Regions from separate parts of the Acidovorax sp. 106 genome, predicted to be linked through region 2. Evidence: predicted binding sites of a transcription regulator. Region 2 holds the regulator's gene; each other region holds the start of a gene.

Evidence for each region. The regulator FNR, encoded in region 2, switches genes on or off when oxygen is low (the NO sensors DNR and NnrR bind a similar motif). The targets are predictions, from matches to a motif close to TTGATNNNNATCAA.
Region 1: a site for FNR is predicted at 3,809-3,822, ahead of C8C98_RS08400 (universal stress protein). Genes of this name have one in related genera too.
Region 3: a site for FNR is predicted at 2,637-2,650, ahead of cobA (uroporphyrinogen-III C-methyltransferase). Genes of this name have one in related genera too.

What each region holds. Positions count from the first base shown of each region.
Region 1 covers NZ_RCCC01000001.1:1,889,705-1,894,920, reverse strand. The annotation lists gene C8C98_RS08420 (phosphoenolpyruvate carboxykinase (GTP)) at 1-1,049, shown strand, start outside; gene C8C98_RS08415 (hypothetical protein) at 1,306-1,746, opposite strand; gene C8C98_RS08410 (LysR family transcriptional regulator) at 1,874-2,857, shown strand; gene C8C98_RS08405 (metallophosphoesterase) at 2,901-3,749, shown strand; gene C8C98_RS08400 (universal stress protein) at 3,875-4,297, shown strand; gene C8C98_RS08395 (fasciclin domain-containing protein) at 4,486-4,941, shown strand; gene C8C98_RS08390 (fasciclin domain-containing protein) at 4,990-5,216, shown strand, end outside.
Region 2 covers NZ_RCCC01000001.1:4,788,907-4,794,122, reverse strand. The annotation lists gene ccoP (cytochrome-c oxidase, cbb3-type subunit III) at 1-359, shown strand, start outside; gene ccoG (cytochrome c oxidase accessory protein CcoG) at 440-1,897, shown strand; gene C8C98_RS21065 (FixH family protein) at 1,943-2,230, shown strand; gene C8C98_RS21060 (hypothetical protein) at 2,304-2,597, shown strand; gene fnr (fumarate/nitrate reduction transcriptional regulator Fnr) at 2,643-3,365, opposite strand; gene hemN (oxygen-independent coproporphyrinogen III oxidase) at 3,555-4,937, shown strand; gene C8C98_RS21045 (sulfite exporter TauE/SafE family protein) at 4,946-5,216, shown strand, end outside.
Region 3 covers NZ_RCCC01000001.1:1,412,986-1,418,201, reverse strand. The annotation lists gene C8C98_RS06385 (metallophosphoesterase) at 1-476, opposite strand, end outside; gene C8C98_RS06380 (gamma-glutamyl-gamma-aminobutyrate hydrolase family protein) at 564-1,445, opposite strand; gene cobA (uroporphyrinogen-III C-methyltransferase) at 1,700-2,575, opposite strand; gene C8C98_RS06370 (cytochrome c) at 2,762-3,172, shown strand; gene C8C98_RS06365 (cytochrome D1 domain-containing protein) at 3,220-4,419, shown strand; gene C8C98_RS06360 (Lrp/AsnC family transcriptional regulator) at 4,421-5,216, shown strand, end outside.

The DNA of each region.
Region 1 (5,216 bases), 2.9 Mb from region 2:
TCCCCAGCGCGTGCGGCAAGACCAACTTTTCGATGCTGGTACCACCCGCAGCGTTCGAAGGCTGGAAGGTCACCACCATTGGCGACGACATCGCCTGGATCAAGCCCCAGGCCGACGGCAGCCTGCGCGCCATCAACCCCGAAGCGGGTTACTTTGGCGTGGCCCCTGGCACCAACACGCTCACCAACCCCAACTGCATGGCCAGCCTGGACAAGGACGTGATCTTCACGAACGTGGCCCTGACCGACGACGGAGACGTGTGGTGGGAAGGCATGGACAAGGACTCCGGCAAGCTGCCCGATCACCTGATCGACTGGCAAGGCAAGGACTGGACGCCCGCCATCGCCAAGGAAACTGGTGCCAAGGCCGCCCACCCCAACGCCCGTTTCACCGTGGCCGCCACCAACAACCCAGCCCTTGACTCGGCCTGGGATGACCCAGCGGGTGTAACCATCGACGCGTTCATCTTCGGCGGCCGCCGCTCCACCACCGTGCCGCTGGTGACCGAAGCCCGCAGCTGGACCGAAGGCGTCTACATGGCCGCCACCATGGGATCGGAAACGACCGCTGCTGCCTTTGGCCAGCAAGGCGTGGTGCGCCGCGACCCGTTCGCCATGCTGCCCTTCTGCGGCTACAACATGAGCGACTACTTCCAGCACTGGCTGAACATGGGCGACAAGATCACCGCTGCCGGTGGCAAGCAGCCCAAGATCTACACCACCAACTGGTTCCGCAAGGACGCGGCTGGCAAGTTCGTGTGGCCTGGCTACGGCGAGAACATGCGCGTGCTCAAGTGGATGATCGACCGCATTGAAGGCAAGGCCCAGGGCGAGGAAACCATGTTTGGCGTGGCACCTCAGTACGCCGAAATCAACTGGAATGGCTTGGACTTCTCGGCCGACCAGTTCACCACCGTCACCAGCATCGACAAGGCGGCATGGACCGAAGAACTCAAGCTGCACACCACGCACTTTGAGCAACTGGCTTACCACCTGCCCCAAGCCCTGCTGGACACCAAGGCCGCTATTGAAAAGCGCCTGTCGGCCTGACCGGGCACGCGGCTGAGCCCATTTGCTGCGCACTTGCGCGCAGGGCCCAGGCCTCAATCAGCCGCCCCGCCTTTGTGCCGGGCGGCTTTTTTGTGGGCATCTGCAGACACTACCGCATATGCGACCAAACAGCCCAGCCCCGCAGTGCGAGCAGGCATGAAAAAAGCCGTGGACGTTGTACCGTCCACGGCTTGAATCTTTGGCTCAACCCCGGTGCTTATCCAGGGCCCGCCGCAGTTGGGAGTCACCGAAGTGCTCAGTAGTAGGGGCTAATATCGCGCAAGGTGCGCACACCCAGAGCCTGGTTCAGTTCGGCCATGATGCGGGGATCCTTCAGGGCGACTTGCCAGGTGCGCTCGTCTTCAGCAGCGCGGGCGCGGTTTTCAGCCCAGGCCTTGGCCGAGGCGCGCAGGGCCACAGCCATGCGGCGGGCGGGCATGGTCAAGAGGGCCAGGGCGGCAAAGGCAACGAGCCACAGCACCATCCAGGCGGCCAACAGATGGCCTTCGCTCCAAGTGTCGATCACTTGGTTGGCTACGACCAGCAGGGCGGAAACCACTGCGGCCAGCAGCAAAGAGGCAGCACCGCGGGTGCCGTCAAAGCGCGACGCCATGTCCTTGATGGAGGCGGCTGCGTTTTCGGCGCGGGTCACGCCAAGGTGTTCGGTGGGGTAATCGACGTGTGCGAAATTGGTCATTTTGAAGTCCCTTTTCAAACGCTTTTGGCGAGATTGCCGGGCGAATGCATGAATCTTAGGGTTTACCCTTTATCTATTCAAATTTATATTTTGAATTCATTACATTCACATTGATGATGATCGAGCCATGACCTCACCGAAGACATCGCCCAAAGCATCGCTGGTGAACTTCCGTTCACTGGATTTGAATCTGCTGCGTGTCTTCGATGAAGTGATGGCCGAGCGCAGCCTGACCAAGGCTGCGCACAAGCTTTCCATCACCCAACCGGCCGTCAGCAACGCCATGCGGCGCTTGCGCGAGGTGGTGGGTGACGAGTTGATGGTGCGCAGCGGGCAGGGCGTGGAGCCCACGCCCCGCGCCCTGGCGCTGTGGCCCAGCGTGCGCGATGCACTGGCCCTGCTGCAAGAGTCCCTGGCCCCAGGCGCATTCGAGCCGTCCACCGCCACATCTACCTTTGTGCTGGCCATGGCCGATGCCACCGCCGCCACGCTGATCCCCGCGCTGGTGCAAATCATCGAGCGCGAGGCCCCGGGCATCTCGGTGCGCGTGCTGCCCCTCACCACGCGCGACCCGCGCCGCCTGCTGGACGAAGAATCGGCCGACATGGCCGTGGGCTACTTTCCAGCCGCCCTGGCGGACCTGACGGCCCGTGCCCAATCGGGCGGCGCCGTGGCCTATGACAGCCGGCGCCTATACGACGGTGAATACATGTGCGTGATGCGCCAAGGGCATCCGCTGGCCAGCGGGGAGTTGACGCTCGATGCCTATTGCGCGGCGCGGCACATGCTGGTGAGCTTTTCCGGGCGGCCCTACGGCTTTATCGACGAGGCCCTGGCCTCGCTGGGGCGCAAGCGGCATGTGCTCATCACCGTCAACCAGTTCTTCACGGCGGGCCGGGTGGTGGTGGGCTCGGACTTGCTCACCGTGCTGCCCCGGCACTTTGTGCCGGTGACCGGCATTGCCGACCGGCTGGTGCAACGCCCCCTGCCCCTGAACGTGCCCGCCGTGCACGTCGATGCGCTGTGGCGGCGGCGCGGCCCCCAAGAGAAGGCCATGGAATGGCTGCTCAACGCCCTGGCGCGCTCGGCCCGCAGCATGTTCCCGGACTAGGCGCACCCAGCCCGGGCGCATCTTGGGCATCTACACTGCCTGCATGAAGATTCAGCTCCTGTCCGATCTGCACCTGGAGGCGCACCCTCATTTTGTTCCCGAGCCCGCACCCGGTGCTGACCTGCTGGTGCTCGCTGGCGACATCGGCTCCTACCAGCAAGGGGGATTGCTCAGCGACAAAGACTTCGGCCTGGCCCGGTTTGCCCCCCAGGCGGCAGGCGGCACCTGGCCCACCCCCGTGCTGTTTGTGCCAGGCAACCACGAATACGACGCTCAGGATTTTGACGAAGCCCACGAGCGCCTGCGCAGCACCTGCGAGCGGTTGGGCATTGCCTGGCTGGAGCGCGAAACCCTGGTGCTCGGCGGCGTGCGCTTTGTGGGCACCACCCTCTGGAGCGACTTTGACGCGCTGGCCGAACACGAAGGTACCGAGGACCTCGCCCGCCAACTGCGCCTGCGCGACAAAGCCTACCGCGCCGCCAATTTCTACCTGCGCAAGACCGGTGGCACCCGGCATGGCGAGCCCTTTCTGGCCGAGCCCATGCGCGAGCAGGCCCTGGCTTGCCAGCAATGGCTGCGCTCTGCCCTGGCCACGCCGTTTGACGGCCCCACCGTGGCCGTTACCCACTTTGCCCCCAGCCTGCGCAGTGCGGACCCGCGCTATGGGCTGGTGCCCGGCACTGCAGGTTTTTGCAACGCCCTGGACGGGCTGCTGCCCCACGCCCAGCTGTGGCTGCACGGCCACCTGCACGCGCCCAGCGACTACACCGTGCGCGGCACGCACGCCGCCACCGGGCAGCCCTGGCAATGCCGCGTGGTGGCCAACCCGCTAGGCTATGCCCGCAAGGGGGAACAGGCCACCTTCCAGCCCCAGATGTGCGTCACCGTATGATCGGCGCAGGCCCCTGAACACCCCTGTTCAACCGCCTTTCACAGCGCACGACGAAAAACATGACCCAGGTCAAGACAACAACCGCCCGCGCGCATTAGTCTGAGCACACCAACCTGGAGCACACCATGAACATTTTGCTGGCTGTCGACGGCAGCGCCTACACCAAGAAGATGCTGGCCTACCTGGCCACCCACGAAGACCTGCTGGGCGCAAGCCACAGCTACACCGTACTGACGGTGCAGGCCCCGCTGCCCACCCGCGCACGCGCGGCCTTGGGCAAAGAAGTGGTGGACAACTACCACACGGAAGAAGCCGAGAAAGTCACCGCCCCCGTGGCCAAGTTCCTCGCCCGCCATGGCGTGCAAGCCAAGTGCATGTTCAAGGTGGGTGCAGTGGGCGAGACCATTGCCAAAGTGGCAGAGAGCGGCAAATTCGACTTGCTGGTGATGGGCTCCCACGGTCACGGCGCCCTGGCCACCCTGGTCGTGGGCTCGGTCACCACACAGGTGCTGGCCCACTGCAAGGTACCGCTGTTGATCGTTCGCTGAACGGTTTCGGCACCAGCCCAAACCCCGCCCTGGCGGGGTTTTTTTTCGCCCATTCAATCGTGCAACCCCAAAAAATTACCAATCAGTTTTTTTACAACCAAATGGTTTACTTCAAGACCATTTGGTTATAAATTCCAGCTGCGCCCATCCTGGCGTGTCATTTCCCACTGATCCAAAGAGGAACGACCATGAAGAAGACTTTGATTGCACTCGCCCTGACCGCAGGTGCCACCTTCAGCGCATTGGCCCAAGACATCGTGGACACAGCGGTCAAGGCCGGCAACTTCAAGACGCTCGTGGCTGCAGTGCAAGCTGCAGGCTTGGTAGACACCCTCAAGGGCCCCGGCCCGTTCACCGTGTTTGCGCCAACCGATGAAGCTTTCGCCAAAATTCCCAAGGCCACACTGGACAGCCTTCTGGCAGACAAGGCTGCACTGACCAAAGTGCTGACGTACCACGTCGTGCCCGGCAAGGTGATGGCCAAAGACGTTGCGGCAGGGAAGGTCAAGACCGTGCAGGGTCAGGAACTGACCGTCGCCACGTCTGGTGGAGTGATGGTGGACAAGTCCAAGGTGGTGGCGACCGACGTGGCCGCCAGCAACGGTGTGATCCATGTGATCGACACCGTGTTGATGCCCAAGTAAACCGGCATCAAAGCACCACTTGTGCTCTACAGATCCAGGAGACGCTCCATGAACACCTTGTTGAACCGCCGTACTGTCTTGATGACCGCTGCGCTGGGTGCTGGCACCACGCTGCTGCAAGCCTGTGGCGGCGGCGATGACGAGCCCCAGCGCACGATTGTCGAAGTCGCGCAAAACAACCCAGACCTCAGCATTTTGGTGGAGGCCGTGGTGGCAGCCGGGCTGACACAAACGCTGAGCACGGGCTCATTGACCGTGTTTGCGCCTACCAATGC
Region 2 (5,216 bases):
GCAACATGCCTCCCATGGCTGCAGCGGTTGGCACGCCTGAAGATGTGCGCAACCTGTCGCACTACGTGTTGAGCCTGTCGGGCAGCCCCCATGATTCATTGCGCGCCTCTTTGGGCAAGTCCAAGTTCACGGCATGTGCTGCATGCCATGGCATGGACGGCAAAGGCAACCAGGCCCTGGGTGCCCCCAACCTGACCGACGACATCTGGCTGCATGGCTGGGGTGAGGCAGCCATCACGGCCATGATCAACAACGGCAAGGTCAACCAGATGCCTGCACAGGCAGAAAAGTTGACGGAAGCCCAGATCAAGGTGCTGGCCTCGTATGTCTGGGGCTTGTCAAACAACAAGGCTCAGTAAGCTGGGTACGGGGCGGTATCGGGTGATACCGCCCTTTGTTGTTTGGGTTGAGTAGTTTTGAAGAAATAAAGAGCGCCACCATGAAGCAACCCAGCGAGTCCCCTCGCAAGGTCATTCCCATCGCTCCCGTCGAGGCAGCTGGCTCCGATGCTTCCAGCAGTCAGGTTGAGATCGTCTCCCTGTACGAGGCGCAGAAGAAGATTTACCCGCGCTCGATCAGCGGCTTGTTTGCCCGGTGGCGCTGGGCCATGGTGTTCCTGACCCAGTTGGTGTTTTATGGCCTGCCCTGGCTCGAGTGGGGGCAGCGCCAAATGGTGCTGTTCGATCTGGGCGCGCGCCGCTTTTACATTTTTGGTCTGGTCCTGTATCCGCAGGATTTCATCTACCTTACGGGGCTGCTGATCATCTCAGCACTGTCTCTGTTCTTGTTCACTGCGGTGGCAGGGCGCTTGTGGTGTGGGTTTGCGTGTCCGCAAACGGTTTACACCGAAATCTTCATGTGGATTGAGCACAAGATCGAAGGTGATCGCAGTGCCCGCTTGCGCCTGGATGGCGGTCCGTGGACCTTTGAAAAGGTCAGGAAAAAGTTTTTCAAGCAAGCCGTTTGGATTGCAGTAGCCCTGTGGACGGGGTTCACTTTCGTTGGCTACTTTGTGCCGATCCGCGAGCTGGGCGCTGAGCTGATCGCTTTGCAGGGCAGCTGGCAGATTTTCTGGGTGTTGTTTTACGGTTTTGCCACCTATGGCAATGCGGGCTTCATGCGTGAGCAAGTGTGCAAGTACATGTGTCCCTATGCACGCTTTCAGAGCGCCATGTTTGACAAGGACACGCTCATCGTCAGCTACGACGTTGCGCGTGGTGAGCCACGTGGGCCACGCAGCAAGACCGTAGATCACAAGGCGAAGGGTCTCGGGGATTGCATCGACTGCACGCTGTGTGTGCAGGTGTGCCCTGTGGGTATTGATATTCGCAAAGGGCTGCAGTACGAGTGCATTGGGTGCGGGTTGTGCGTGGATGCGTGCAACACTGTCATGGACAAGGTGAAGTACCCCCGTGGCTTGATTCGGTTCACTACCCAGAATGGCGTCGTGAAGCGCTGGTCGCAGTCCCAGATCCTACGGCGCGTGTTGCGGCCCCGTGTGTTGATTTACAGCGCCGTGCTGGTGACCTTGTGTGTGGCCATGCTTGCCAGCCTGATGACCAGAACGCCTTTGAAGGTCGACGTTGTGCGGGATCGTGCCGCCTTGTCTCGCATCGTTGCGGGCGGTAAGCTGGAGAACATCTACCGTATCCAGATCATGAATGCGACGGAGTTGCCTCAGCGCTACCACGTAGCAGCCAAGGGGCTGGAGGGCTTGGAGGTCGTATCGGAGGCTGCTGTGGACATTGAGCCTGCGCAGTCACGCTGGGTGGCGGTGCGTTTGCAGGTGCCCTATGGGTCCGCAACGCCGGGTTCGCATCCTGTGACGTTTGAGATTGGGGCGGAAGGTGGTGGCGCCCATGTATCGGAAAAAACTGTCTTTTTGGTTCCTCGGTAAGCAGCCTGTGGTCTCGCTGTTTTACCCGTTTTGATGGAGTTTGCTATGTCTTCGATTTCCTCTTCAGCACCCGCACCCGCACCCGTCCAGGCTGCCCCTTGGTGGAAGTTTGGCCATGTTTGGCTGGTGCTCTCAGGCCCCGCGATCGTCGTAGTGGCGGGCTTCGTCACCTTGTGGATTGCAGTGTCCAGTCCTGACCCTGTGGTTGCTGAAGACTACTACCAGCAAGGCATTGACATCAACAAGAGGCTGGAGAATCCGGAGCCCGGCATGGCACCTGCGCTCAAGGGCCGCAACCATGCCGTGACACCACTCAAAGACCAGCCCCGCTAGTTGCGGGGTCAGGGCCTCCATGGCGGTAGGCCCAGGCTTCGACGCCTTCTCAAAACCATACGGAGACACCACGATGTGGACACAGCGTTTGATGTGGATTGCTTGGCCTGCTTTTTTGGTCGCCGGGGCTTTGGAGGTGTTGGTGTTTGCCATGGTGGACCCCCAAGACCTGCACTGGTTTGGACAGCCGCTGGCGTTGTCTCGGCAGGGGGTTTACACCCTGGCGTTCTTTGCCTTTTGGGCGCTCACCATGTTGTCGGGTGCCATGACCACGCTGCTGGCCATGTCACCGTTTGAACTCAACCGCTGCCCTGTGCCTGACCAAGACCGGCCTGACGATTGCCGCAAGACACCATCTTGCCCTTGATGTGGGTTGCAAGCTACCGTTGGGCATGCCCTGCAAGCAGGTTGCTCAATGGCATGCTTGCTGATTGTTCACGATGCGGCGCAGGGCATCGGTGTCCAAGATTCGTACGTGGCGCTGGCGAACTTCGACGGTTCCATCCTCTACGAATTTGGAGAAAGTGCGGCTCACGGTTTCCAATTTGAGGCCCAGGTAGCTGCCAATTTCTTCCCGGGTCATGCGCAGCACCAACTCCGATTGAGAGAAGCCGCGAGCATGCAGGCGCTGTACCAGGTTGAGCAGGAATGCCGCCAAGCGCTCTTCAGCCCGCATGCTGCCCAAAAGAAGCATCACGCCGTGTTCGCGCACGATTTCGCGGCTCATGATTTTGTGCACATGGTGCTGCAGTGCCGTTACTTCGCGTGAGAGTTCTTCAATGCGATCAAACGGCATCACACAGACTTCGGCGTCTTCCAGCGCCACGGCGTCGCAGGTATGGTGATCATTGACAATGCCATCCAGGCCGATGATCTCACCGGCCATTTGAAAGCCCGTGACTTGGTCGCGACCATCCTCAGTGGCGACACAGGTCTTGAAGAAACCTGTGCGAATGGCGTACAGCGAGGTGAAGGCTTCGCCATTGCGAAAAAGTGTGCCGCCGCGCTTGACTTTGCGGCGCACGGCCACCACCTCGTCGATGCGCTGCAGCTGTTCGTCATTGAGGCCAACGGGCATGCAAAGCTCGCGGAGGTTGCAGTTGGAGCAAGCGACTTTGATGGTGAGCGGATTCATGGCACAGAAACCTGGTTGATGTTCGGGCATATCGTGCACGACGAGGGAGGCCGGTATGCCTCGGTCTGCGAGTAGCAGCAGATGATATGCATCAAATTGTCGCTCTTGTGGAGATGACTTCACTTGATGCAGGTCAAGGACGCAAGAGGAGGGGTGCGGCACAGTAAGCTAGTACGCAAGGATATCCCCATGACCGCAGTTACCCCAGAACTCCTGACCCGCTTTGACGTGCCAGGCCCTCGATACACCTCCTACCCCACGGCAGACCGTTTCGTGGAGGCATTTGGCCAAGAGGAATATGCCTTGGCATTGGCGCAGAGGCATCTGGGAACAGGTGCCAAGGCGATGCCATTGTCGCTTTACGTGCACATTCCGTTTTGCGAGTCGCTATGCTACTACTGCGCTTGCAACAAGATCATCACCAAACACCATGACCGCGCCGATGTCTATTTGCGCTACCTGAGCCGTGAGATTGATCTGCACACGGCCCAGTGCGGTGTAGGGCAGGTGGTCAGTCAGCTGCATTTGGGGGGGGGGACGCCGACGTTTCTCTCGGATGAGGGCTTGCGCGAACTCATGTCTATGCTCAAGCGCAGCTTCACGCTGGCGCCTGGGGGTGAGTATTCGATCGAGGTGGACCCGCGGACTGTGAATGCAGAGCGCTTGGCCTTGTTGGCCGAGTTGGGTTTTAACCGGCTGAGTTTTGGTGTGCAAGACTTTGACACCGAGGTACAAAAGGCCGTGCACCGCGTGCAGCCCGCCGAGCAGGTCTTTGCTTTGGTAGAGTCCGCCCGGTCCATTGGGTTTGATTCCATCAATGTGGATTTGATTTACGGTTTGCCACGCCAGACCCCTGAATCTTTTGACCGTACGCTGTCCCAGATCGCTCAGCTCCGCCCGGATCGGATTGCGCTGTACGCTTATGCTCACTTGCCAGACCGCTTCAAGCCCCAGCGTCGCATCATCACTGCCGAGCTGCCTACGGGCGGAGCCAAGGTGGCCATGTTGTCGCGTTCGCTGGATGCCTTTTTGGAGGCGGGCTACGTGTATGTGGGGATGGACCATTTCGCGCTGCCCACCGATGCCCTGGCCATTGCCAAGCGGCAAGGGCGCTTGCACCGTAATTTCCAGGGGTACAGCACGCAGCCTGACTGCGATCTGATTGGCTTGGGCGTATCGGCCATTGGGCGCATTGGTGCCACCTATAGCCAAAATGCCAAGACCCTGGATGAGTACTACGACCACCTCGACCAGGGGCGTTTGCCCGTGGTCCGTGGCTTGGCACTGAATCGGGACGATCTGGTGCGACGTGCTGCCATCATGGCCTTGATGTGCCAAGGAGAGTTGCTCATTGAGCCCATGGAGCAGGCTTGGCTGATTGACTTCCGCCGCTACTTTGCTGCTGAGTTGGATCAGCTCCAGGACATGCAGACCCAAGGCCTGGTGGAGGTCGGTGACGAGGGTGTGCGTGTCACGGCCATGGGGTGGTTCTTTGTGCGTGGCATTGCCATGGTGTTTGATCGCTACCTGCAGGCTGATCGCACGCGTGCCAAGTTCTCTCGCATCATCTGACACTCGATATGACTGGTGCCGTGGCCTGGACTGCGTTGGTGATGGGGCTCCTGGGTGGTACCCACTGCATTGCCATGTGTTCGGCGCCTTGCGGTGCCGTGGTGGGGGCGGGCGCTTCAGTGGCAGGAACTCTCCCGCCAGAGCAGCCTGTGCACTGGATGCCACGCAGCGCAGCACCCTCTGTTCTGCGCCAGTTGGCTTTTCACAGTGGCCGTGTGCTGGGCTATTCGCTGCTGGGGGCCTTGGCGGCCTGGGCGATGGACAGCCTGGCCTGGGTCA
Region 3 (5,216 bases), 3.4 Mb from region 2:
GCGGTGCGCACGCTGCGGGCCACATGGGTGTGGCCGCACAGGATGAGTTCTGCGCGGTGCCCGCCCAGTCGCTCTTCGATCTCGCTGGCGGTGGCTGGGCGCTCTGCTGTCTGAAGCAGCGCCAGGTGGTCCACGCCCGGCGCGCCGTGGCAAAGCAGGATCTGGTCGGTCAGGAAATGGGTGTGTGGCAGGCGGGCCATCCATTCCAGCTCGCGGGGGCTGAGCTGGGCGTGGGCGTACTGGTCTGAAAAGCTGGCGGTGGGGCTCAGGTGCAGCAACTGCCGCTCATGGTTGCCTGCGAGGTGCACCCAGTCCTGCGCCATCAGGTATTGCGCTGTTCCGAGGGGGAGCAAGGGGCCGGAAACGCTGTCGCCCAGGTTGACCACAGTGTCTACACCCCGCGTGCACAGGTCTGCAGCCACGGCGTGCAGGGCGGCCAGGTTGCCATGGATGTCGGATAGGACGGCGATGCGCATGCCGCGCATGTTAAGCGCTGAGGCGTGCAGGAGGTCGGCTGTGCATCGGTGCCCCAAAGCGCACCGGGGTTCAGTGCGGGCCAGCGCTCACTGGGACTGCGCCCGGTCCCGCCGCAACGCTCCCCGCAACAACCGTGTCGCCCGATCCTTGAGTCCCACCGGCTTGCCCGGCCGCACCGGGTGCTTGCGTGCCTCCACGCAAGCCGCCAAAAAGTCCTGCAGGATGGCCGTGTCGTCCAGCGTGTCCGAGCCCTTTTTGTGGAACTCCGGGTGCCACTGGGTGGCCGCGATGTAGCCGCGCCCTGGGGCGGGCTTGAGGCGGATGGCCTCGGGCACGCCGTCGGGTTCGCTCAGCGCTTCGACCTCAAACTCGGGTGCCACACGCTTGATGCCCTGGTGGTGGATGCTGTTCACGCGCGCTCGGGGTGCGTCGGGGTAGAGCTGGGCCAGGCGCGAGCCGGGCACGATCTGGATGTCGTGGAAGTGCTGGTCGTAGGTGGTGGCGTTGCGGTGCTGCCGTGCGCCGGGGTGCTGGGTTTCGATGTCCTGGTACAGCGCGCCGCCAAAGGCCACGTTGATCAGCTGCAGGCCCCGGCACACGCCAAAGATGGGTTTGCCCACTTCGGCAAAGGCTTTGACCAGGGCCAGGTCGTAGATGTCGCGCACGCGGTCGCCCACCCACTCTTCACGCAGAGGTTCTTCGCCATAGTTGCCGGGCCACACGTCGGCGCCGCCGTGCATCACCACACCATCGAGCCATTCGGCATAGTGCTGCAGCGTGACGTCGCCGCGCGCCGTCTCGCCCGTGGGGCAGGGCACCATCACGACGATGGCGCCGGACGACATGATCCAGTGCGCGATGGATTGCTCGACGTACTGCAGCGTTTTGTTGGTGAACAGGGGGCGGGTGGGGTCGGCGTGCTGGAAGCAGGCGGACAGGCCGATTTTGAGGCGGGGGGCGTCGGGCATGGCGGGGTGGTGCTGAAGGTGCGCTGGCGAGGGGGCGCACAGGCCAGCCACGGTTGTAGCACCGCGCTGCCAGGGGCGGTGTAGGAGAGCGTCGGCTTCCGTTGCCGCATCTGCGGCCCGGCCAACCTGCCGGTGGTGCGATGGACGTGGCGCAGCACCCGCAGGCCCAGCAGGGCCTGGTTAAGCATGAAAATGGCCTCTAGCGCTTGTTAAATAAGCGTGAGCAGCTATATAAACAATAGCGTTTAGCCCGCTCAGGCAGTGACCAGCTCCGACGTCTGGCAGGCTGCTTCTGCTGCGGCAGGCTGGGCTTGCAAGGCGATGCCAGGGCGGGACAGCAAGGGGTGCAGTTGCACCACCTGGCCCACCATGATGAGGGCGGGGGGCTGCACCTTCTCGGCCACGGCCAGGGCGGGCAGGGTGGCCAGGGTGGCGGCCAGGCAGCGCTCGGTGGGCAGCGTGGCGTTTTCCACCACGGCGGCGGGCGTGTCGGCGGGCAGGCCGTGAGCGATGAGCTGGCTGCAGATGGCGGGCAGGGCGCCCACACCCATGTAGATCACCACGGTTTGGCGGGGGCGGGCCAGTAGTTCCCAGTCCAGCCCCACGGTGCGGTCTTCGCGCAGGTGGCCCGTGGCAAACACCAGGGTGCAGGCGTGGTCGCGGTGCGTGAGCGGTATGCCCACCGAGGCCCCAGCGCCCTGCGCAGCCGTGATGCCCGGCACCACATCAAAGCCAATGCCCGCTTGCGCCAGGGCCTGCACCTCTTCACCGCCGCGCCCAAAAATGTAGCAGTCGCCGCCCTTCAGGCGCACCAGGCTACGGCCGCTTTGGGCCAGGCGCACCATCAGTTCAATGATCTGCTCTTGCGGCAGGGTGTGGCGCGAGGATTCCTTGCCCACATAGATGCGCTCTGCATCGGGGGCGATGCAGTCCAGCACGGCGGGGCCGACCAGGTGGTCGTACAGCACCAGGGTGGCGCTTTGCAACGCGCGGTAGGCCTTGCGGGTGAGCAGATCCGGGTCGCCGGGGCCCGCGCCCACCAGCGTGACATGACCCGCCTGCGGGCATGGGCTTTGGGCCGCGCAGGCCCTGTCTGCGGCGGTGCCGGTCGCGTTGTTCATCGGGCTCATCGTGGATCTCGTTGTGTGATGGGAACAGGCCCGATGTTTAAACGCAATGCACCGCCCGACCTTGACTTAGTTCAAGGTCGGCGCATGCAAGCCGCGAGACGATGCGTTCATTGGCGGTGACGGTCTGCGCAGGGCAAGCACTTGTCTTGCACATGCCACGCCGCCCACGCTCCCCACGGTGAAGACATGACACACAACCCCCTCTCCCCGCAGGCCAGCCCGGTGCGTGCGCGCCTGGGCGCCGCCTGTCTGGCCTGGTGTGCCGGCCTGGGGCTGGCGGGCATGGCTGCCGCGCAGCCTACCCAACCCGCACCGGCTGCCCCCAGCCCCGAGCGCCAGGGCGCGCTGGTGCGCATGGTGCGGCAAGACTGCGGCTCGTGCCACGGCATGCGCCTGACGGGCGGGCTGGGCCCGGCCCTCACGCCCCAGGCGCTGGAGGGCAAGCCCCTGCTGTCCATGGCTTCCACCATCTACGGCGGCCGCCCTGGCACCCCCATGCCGGGCTGGAGCGCCATGCTCACCCAGGACGAAGCCCAGTGGGTTGCGCAGCAACTGGCCGATGGCTTTCCTGAAGAACCCCGGAGACCCGCGCGATGAACCGATCCATCCTCCCTAGCGTCCACCGGCGCGGCTGGCTGTCCGTGATGGCCAGCTCCGTGGTGGCGGCCTCTCCCCTGTGGGCCAGCGGCTGCGCGGCCCTGGCCGACGGCGCTGCACCTGCCGCCGACACCCTGCGCGGCACGGGCGATCTGGGCGTGGTCATCCAGCGCGCACGGGGCGCCATCACGGTGGTCAACACCAGCCAGCGCAGCTTGCTGGGCGAGGTGGGCGGGCTGGGTGATCTGTCGCACGCCTCGGTGGTGTTCTCGCGCGATGGGCGCTATGCCTATGTGTTCGGGCGCGATGGCGGTCTCACGCAGGTGGACCTGCTGCGCGAGCGCACGGTGCACCGGGTGATGCAGGCCGGCAACTCGATTGGTGGCGCCATCAGCGCCGATGGCACGCTGGTGGCGGCGCAAAACTATGTGCCCGGCGGCGTGAAGGTGTTTGACGCGAAAACGCTGGACCTGCTGGCCGACCTGCCCGCCACCTACGGCAAGGGCAACGACCAGCGTTCGCGGGTGGTGGGTCTGGTGGACTTGCCCCAGCGCCGCTTTGCCTACAGCCTGTTCGATGCCGACGCCATTTGCGTGGCCGACTGCGCCGACCCCGCCCACCCGCGCGTGCACACCCTCGAAGGCATTGGCCGCCAGCCGTACGACGCGCTGGTCACCCCCGACGGGCGCTATTACATCGCTGGCCTGTTTGGCGAAGACGGGCTGGCCATGGTGGACCTGTGGGAGCCCAAACCCGTGGTGCGGCGCATTCTGGCGGGCTATGGCCGGGGCCAGCAGCCTTTGCCGGTGTACAAGATGCCGCACCTGCGCGGCTGGGCCGTGGCCGGGCGCCACGCCTACCTGCCCGCCATTGGCCGCCACGAGGTGCTGGTGGTGGACACCACCACCTGGCAAGAGGTGGGCCGCATCCCGGTCGCGGGGCAGCCCGTGTTTGTGATGGCACGGCCTGATGGCCGCCAGGTGTGGGTGAACTTTGCCGTGCCCGACTATGACCAGGTGCAGGTCATCGACACCCTCAGCCAGCGCGTGGTGGACACGCTGCGCCCCGGCAAGGCGGTGCTGCACATGGAGTTCACGCCACGCGGCGACACGGTGTGGATCAGCTGCCGCGACGACCACCTGGTGCGCGTCATCGACACCGCCACGCGTCAGACCCTGGCCACGCTGGCGGTGGATGCCCCCAGTGGCATCTTCTTCACTGCGCGCGCGCAGCGCATGGGGTTCTGACATGCAAGCCGTGCCCGACCCTGCTGTGCCTTCCCTGGGCAGCCCCAGCCCTAGCCCTTATCCCAGCCCCGCGCAGCGCCTGTCGCTGCTCAACGCCTGGCAGCGCGGCTTTCCGCTGTGCGATGAACCGTTTGCCGTGGTGGGCGCGGCCCTGGACATGCCCAGCGCACAGGTGCTGCAGGCCTACCGCCAGCTGGCGCAAGAGGGCGCCCTCAGCCGCATTGGCGCCGTGTTTGCGCCGGGCAGCGGCGGTGCCTCGGTGCTGGCCGCCATGGCCGTGCCGCCCGACCGGCTGGAGGCCGTGGCCGCCGTGGTCTCGGCACACCCCGGCGTTAACCACAACTACGAGCGTGAAAACACCTACAACCTGTGGTTTGTGCTGACCGGTGCCAGCGAAGTGCAGGTGGAGCAGGCGATGGTGGAGCTGGAAGCTGCCACGGGCCTGAGCGCACTGCGTCTGCCCATGCTGCAGCCCTACCGCATTGACCTGGCCTTTGACTTGGCGGCTGGCCTGACAGCGGTGCCGTGCATTGGCCCCGTCGCTGTGGGCTGCGCTGCGCTGCCCGCCTCACAAGCCCCCCATGGCCCGCGCGCTGCGGCCACGGCGGTGTTGGCCGATGCCGATTGGCCCCTGGCCGCGCTGGCCGAGGCGGGTTTGCCCCTGGTGGAGCAGCCCTACGCCGCATGGGCGCAGGCCCTGGGCACCACCGCCGCACAGGTGCAGGCGCGCCTGCAGCAGTGGGTGCACACCGGCGTGCTCAGCCGCTTTGGCGTGGTGGTACGACACCACGAACTGG